Hoeflea sp. 108: one gene and its partner. The protein of the gene in region 1 binds, or shares a complex with, the protein of each later gene. Links are inferred from orthologs where the notes say so. Each region holds a gene or a part of one and is shown on either strand. Other genes may lie near its edges. The genes, in order: ssb and B015_RS0110870.

Evidence for each region.
Region 2: the proteins of ssb (region 1) and B015_RS0110870 are in contact, whole or in part, in a crystal structure (PDB 3C94), measured with the Escherichia coli proteins. The link is inferred for Hoeflea sp. 108 from one-to-one orthologs.

Annotation. Positions count from the first base shown.
Region 1 is NZ_KB890024.1:2,525,421-2,528,546, forward strand. What follows is about bases 131-2,936. They hold ssb (single-stranded DNA-binding protein), read right to left. Parts: upstream 1,919-2,936; coding sequence 1,343-1,918; downstream 131-1,342. Other genes in these bases: B015_RS0112410 (hybrid-cluster NAD(P)-dependent oxidoreductase), read left to right, coding at 131-811; B015_RS0112415 (hypothetical protein), read left to right, coding at 808-1,083; B015_RS0112425 (sugar isomerase domain-containing protein), read right to left, coding at 2,159-2,936. Outside these bases: more of B015_RS0112410, read left to right, coding at 1-130; more of B015_RS0112425, read right to left, coding at 2,937-2,953; B015_RS0112430 (GntR family transcriptional regulator), read right to left, coding at 2,974-3,126. UniProt on the Escherichia coli protein: Plays an important role in DNA replication, recombination and repair. Binds to ssDNA and to an array of partner proteins to recruit them to their sites of action during DNA metabolism. Acts as a sliding platform that migrates on DNA via reptation.
Region 2 is NZ_KB890024.1:2,219,298-2,222,447, reverse strand. Bases 199-3,028 are described here. They hold B015_RS0110870 (exonuclease domain-containing protein), read right to left. Parts: upstream 2,405-3,028; coding sequence 992-2,404; downstream 199-991. Other genes in these bases: B015_RS0110860 (helix-turn-helix transcriptional regulator), read right to left, coding at 2,937-3,028; B015_RS0110865 (ImmA/IrrE family metallo-endopeptidase), read right to left, coding at 2,419-2,940; B015_RS0110875 (TauD/TfdA family dioxygenase), read right to left, coding at 242-898; B015_RS0110880 (hypothetical protein), read right to left, coding at 199-245. Also shown: more of B015_RS0110880, read right to left, coding at 1-198; more of B015_RS0110860, read right to left, coding at 3,029-3,150. UniProt on the Escherichia coli protein: Degrades single-stranded DNA (ssDNA) in a highly processive manner.

The DNA of each region.
Region 1 (3,126 bases):
AGGCACGCGCTGGATGTTCGACAACCTCGTCCCGGGCTCGCGCCTCAAGGCGTTTGGTCCGGTCGGGAACTTCTCTCACCACAACCATCCGGCGGCAAAATACCTGTTCATCTCGGCCGGCTCCGGCATCACGCCGATGATGTCGATGCTGCGCTGGCTCAACGACTGCGCCCCATGGACCGACGTTGCCTTCGTCAACTGCGCCCGCTCGCCCGACGAGATCATCTTCCGCAAGGAACTCGAACTCCTGGGCAGCCGCATGCCGGGCCTGTCGCTCGGATTCATGATCGAAGAGCGGTCGAGCCGCGAGAGCTGGTTCGGCCATATGGGGCGGATCGATGCCGTCAGGCTACCGCTGCTCGCGCCAGACTTCCGCGATCGCGAGATCTTCTGCTGCGGACCCGACCCGTTCATGCGTGCAGTGCGCGACATGTTGCAAGCGGCGGGCTTCGACATGGCGCACTATCACCAGGAAAGCTTCGGCACGCCTGTCGCCGAAGTGTCGCCGATCACCACCGCCCCGGGAAATGAAGACGCAGAAGGCAGCACCGCGTTTGCCATCAGCTTCGTCGGTTCTAATGTGGACGGCCGCTGCGCCGCCGACCAGACGGTGCTGCAAGCTGCACGTGCCAACGGCGTTCGCATTTCTGCTGCTTGTGAGTTCGGTCTGTGCGGCACGTGCCGCGTCAGGAAGATCTCCGGCGAAGTCGCCATGAGCCACAATGGCGGCATCCTAGACGACGAGATCGCCGAGGGTTACATCCTCGCCTGCTGTTCCAGACCGCTGTCAGCACTGGAATTGGAAGCATGAGCGCGAGCGACGAACGGGCAAAAGTCACCGCGCCACGCAAGAAGATAGACGGCCAGTTGATGGCCGCCATATCGCCGCTGCCGCCGCCGGAGGAGGTGTTCGTGGACTGGCTGTTGTCGGTGCCCCACGGCATCAGCATCGAGGCGGCAGCGCGACGGCAGCTTGCCGTGATGGATCGGCGAGCGCTTCCCAACTCCGATGTCCAGGTACTTCGTACGCTTCTCGCCGCAGTCGCAGGTCGTAGCCACTGCCGACCGATGTTCAATCCTTGAAGCTTCCGCCACTGTTTCGGCTGGCGAAGGTTTTGTTTTGGCCTAGCCGAGCGAAGGCATATCCGCGGCAGGCCGAAGTTCCGTATCCACCGCGATCTGACAAAAGTAGCCCGCGTTCACGCAGCGTTTGCACACAGTTAAGATGTACCGCCCCGACTGAAAGAGGGCGGAACTCGCTTCGCGAAACACGCAAAGAAAAAGGCGTTGAGAAACAACGCCTTATCTCAAAGAATATTGATGTTAAGTGGAGTATTCCGGATCAGAACGGAATCTCGTCGTCGAGGTCACGCGAACCGCCGCCGCCCTGGCCACCGCGATTGCCGCCGCCGCCACCGCCAAAGCCACCACGATTGCCGCCGCCATAGCTGTCGGTCGGGCTCGACTGACCGAAGTCGGAACGGCCACCGCCGCCGCCACCGTAACCACCGCCCTGGCCGCCACCATAGCCGACCTGGCCACCGCCGTAGCCGGCGTCACCACCCTGGCCGCGTGCGTCGAGCATCTGCAACTCACCACGGAACTTCTGCAGCACGATTTCGGTGGTGTAGCGCTCGACACCGTCCTTTTCCCATTTACGGGTCTGGAGCTGGCCTTCGATGTAAACCTTCATGCCCTTCTTCAGGTACTGCTCGGCGACCTTGGCGAGATTGTCATTGAAGATGACGACCTGGTGCCACTCGGTCTTTTCCTTGCGCTCGCCCGAATTCTTGTCGCGCCAGCTTTCCGAGGTCGCGATCCTCAGGTTGACGACCGGCTCGCCTGAATTGAGACGGCGGATTTCAGGGTCGGCACCCAGATTACCGACCAGAATGACCTTGTTGACACTACCTGCCATGACACCGCTCCGCGCTTATCCGAAACCAAAATTCCAAGAAAATGTGAGGGCGCACACTAGCCCAAAGCACGCTCCGCCCGCGCCCCCTGCCGACGGAAAACCACATACCGTCCACAAGTCATTTTTGTTCTTATTTTGTTCTATCGCTAATGGCGGTAAATGGCAAGAGCCAGTCGCACCAAATGCAAGCGGGCCGCCCTTTCGGACGACCCGCCAGCATTCTGACGTCAGGAGCAGGGCTTATGCCTCGCCCTGCATGCGGTCCTTGAAGAAATCAAGATGCTTGCGCTGCGCCTCGATCATCTTCTCGCGATAGATGCCGTAGATCACGTCGGTGTCGTGCAGCGTTACACCCTCGATTGTCGGCGAGGCGAAGGTCGGCAGTTCGATGCCGCGGTCGGCGAGCTTTTGCGCAGTACGCGCGATCAGCTCATGCGTCATGATCATGGCAAGCACCGTCGACGAGCCGGCCACCGGGCGGCTCCAGCCCTTCACCGGCACGATCGCGTCCTCGATCGGCGAGGTCGTGTCGATGACGACGTCGGCGGCATCGGCCAGGCGCTTGCCTGAGGAATGGCTTGCCGGCTTGTCCAGATTGTTCTTGCTGGTGATGGCGACGACAAACAGTCCGCGTTTCTTGGCGTAGAGCGCCGTGTCGATGCCGGAAGCGTTGCGGCCGCTATGGCCGTAGATGATGATGGAGTCGCCGGGGTTGAGCGGCTGGTGGTCGAGGAATTTTTCGGCGTATTTCTCGGTGCGCTCCAGCCACAGAAGCTCACGCACGCCGCCCGAGCCCAGCACGTTGTGCCACATGACGCGCGGGTCGGTCAGCGGATTGAAGCCGACATAGGAGCCATAGCGCGGAAACGCCTCCTGGCATGGCAGCACCGAATGGCCTGAGCCGTAGAGATGCACCAGCCCCTTATTGGCAAGCGTCTCGGCGAGCCTTGCCGAGACGGTTTCGAATGCCGCCTCGTTGGCGCTCGCTGCCCCGTCTATGAGCTTGGCCAGCCGGCTGATGTAGGAAGTCGTCATGGGAAAAACCTTTCAGATGGTCAGAGATGGAGAACGGAACGGATTTCGTAGCGGTCGCCGCGCATGGTTGAGACCGTGAACTCGAACGGGCCGGAGCGGTCGAAGGCGATGCGCTCGACCATGAAGGCGGGACTGCCGGCGGCAAGCTGGATCAACTCGGCATCCTCGGGCTT
Region 2 (3,150 bases), 310 kb from region 1 along the record:
GGTTCAAAACCAAGGGCGTGGAAAAGACTAGACCAGCCTTCCTTGTTTTCCGTCAGCAGTGCGGGGCTGACATTGGCAAGCGCGGCTCTGGCAAGAAACTCGAGGGACAGGCTCGACCAAAGAGCATACTCCCATTGCTCGCTGTCGACGGCGAGCATGTTCTCAATATACCGCTGGGCTTTGACGAATAACGCCTCTGGGTGCCACGTGGCCGGCGTATCACCCGCTTTTACTATCTGCTTCAAATCAACGCCTCCAAATAGACTCGTTCAATCATCCGGCTCTCCCGTCCTTCGAAAACTCGTGATCGCGCATGCAGCATGCGCCAGTTGTCGACGAGAAGTGTGTCGCCTGCATTAGCAAGCGCGATTGACCGAGGATCGACTTCCGACAACAGGGTCGTGATCTGTTGGCTGGCTCCCTCTCCGACCCTACTGGCGGGCTTGAGGAAAACCTCGTCCCATCTGACACGGTGACCATTGTCGACTTGTTCGCAGAGGCGCAGCAGAGGAACGGCGCCGTTCTGCGGCCGTCGCGGTTTGACGATCGCGCGGGTCAGGACGTCGAGTGTGACGGTATCGACGATCGTTTGCCCGTCTATCAGGAGCGTCGGAACGTCGAGAAAGCCCTTAATACAGCGAAGCAGCAGATAGCGGGGCGGCTGACGCCAATGGGCAAGATCAGTATGAAACGGGAAACGGTCGAGACCATAAATCCCGCTATAAGTGTTTGGCGCCGCGCTGGCACGAGGGACTAATTTCTGGATGAGTCCTCCCTCCCAGGGCGCGAGTGGCACACCAAGCTCAGTCGCGACCCCAAGGGTGTCCACTTCCGGACGATAGTCTTGGACGAACGCGTACCCGCAAGTTGCGATTTGGTCTTTGATTGATGGCACCATACCGCGTGATTCTGAAAGGTTAGGCAGGATTTTCTCGAAGAGCGGCAGAGCATCCGCTCGACACGCACACACTCATATAGCGATCAAACCAAGCTAGATCGCGAATTGCTTAGAACGAAATTCAGTCACCCGCTCGATCCGGTTAATCAGGTAGTTTCGGTAGCCGGCCAGGATGCCATCGCCCTCAGCCCCACTGCCATCCAATAACGTCTGCGTTTCTTGCAGCGCCTGGTTCAGCGTCAAACCGCCGGCTTCATCGTCGATCAACCGATCCGTTAATCCGCGCTCCACTATGAGCCGCACATCATTTGGCAAGGCCGATCGACCGCCAAAATAGATTAGGCGAAGGCCAAACGTTCGAAGGCGCTCGTCATCAAAGCTCTGAACAATGGCCAACGCCTCGGGCCAGCTCGCATCATGGAAGGCCGCCATGCGAGCCTCATCATCAGGTCCGGGGAAACCCTCATAAATCCGCCCTTCCGCATGAATGGAGGGCGGGCGTGGTTCGCGCGTGGCCACGTAGGACGAGACGATTCGGGCGCAGAACGCCGCGTCCTCTTTCATTTCGCGAGCACGGGCTTCCAAGTCGTCGAGGTTGGCGCCATTCAGCATCTGATCCGGAGCATCATAGAATGCTGTCAGCGTAGGCGCGGCGTTGATTCTGAGGCGACGAACAGGGCTCGGCTTCGCTGTCAGTTCTGCGCGCAACGCCTCATCCGGCAACGAGGCAAGCCGCTCCATGTCAATGTCCAACCGCAAGCACAACCGACCGTTAGGCTGTTCCGGATCCCGGCCCACGCAGACGACCGGCGTGTGGTATGCCTCGTTGGCGAAAAATTCCGTGAGGAAAAAACCGTCCTCGGAGTCAACGAAATCGCCGACCGTCGCTTTCTTTGAAAATCGTACGAAGCGCTGCCAGAGTTCAGGTGCGCGTTCATGCACGCATCGACAAAGACCGAGCGTGGCGCCGACATCTGCCATAGCGTCGTGAGCTTGCGCGTGTGCGACCTCATTTGCCGACGCAAGCTGCTCCAGCCGGAATACCGGACGCCCTTCCGGACCGAGTGGCACAGCAATGCAAGCAGGGGAAAGAGCCGAGGCGGCCATCACCAGGCCCAAAGCATCCGCTCGGCAATTGCCGTGATTGCTCGTCAGATAGGCTGAATGAAGGGTTTGAAAAAGGGCGTGCCTAAGCATCTCCTCGTCGAAACGAATGGAATTGTAGCCTACGAAGACCGATGGAGACCACGACAGAAGCTTCCGTCGGATGGCCAAGACCATCTCATAGTGCGAAGGAAGCCCCTCATCGACCAGCCGCGCAATAGGTAGGCCGTTTGTGCGCAGAGCGCTCGGGTGAGGAACCACGTGCGGCAGGAGACGCGAACGCGCCTCAAACCGATCGATCTCATTGAGATTGTTATCTGTCCGGACTGCCGCAAAATGTACGATCTGGTCGAAGCCGTGCCTAAGCCCCGTTGTTTCTGTGTCGAAGAAAACGAAGCTCATCCAGCTGCCTCGACCTAGAAGCGTCCAGCCAGACGAAATCGCATGGCCGACGCGCTGACCCGGAATTTTTTGGCAAGCGCCTCTATTCCAGCATCATCCTCGATATCCAATCCACTTGCGTCCAACGCGCTCGCGAGAAAATCCCGTGGCATCAGGAGTTCCGAGGCGAAGGCATTGGCTTCGATCTCTAGCGGATCGATGCCTTGTGAAGAGATGTCATCCCGCAACAGAACCCGAAATCCCTTGTCGACGTGAACGGCCTTACGAATCTCATCGGCATGCAGTTCATGATGCGCAAGCTCGTGTGCGGCCGAGAATCGTTGTCGGTTAGGATGGTGCAGAGCGTTGACGCCAATGATGCCGACACCGTCCTTTATGAAGGCCATTCCCGAGAGGTCGTCCTCCAATGGAGCATATTGAAGGACGATGTTTCTTGCCTTGATGATGCGTTCGACCGGGATCGGCGCCCCCTTTACTCCGAACTCCTGCAAGATGCTGCGCGCAGCTTCCCGAGCCCTTTCTGGATCCGCCCTCACGACCCAGCCTTCGGGGATCCGCGCCGAGCGAGCGCACTCGCAATCAGATCCGTAATTTGGGCCTTGCCCCGCGCGGTTACCGTTTCGTCTGACAAGATCATGTCGAAATCCTCCTGAGTCTCTGGTTTAGGTTGCGCCGGCAGCAGGTCTGAGACTTTGGAAAACTCCAGCGCCGACGCGAGGCTGTAAACATGATGCAGCAGCACGTTT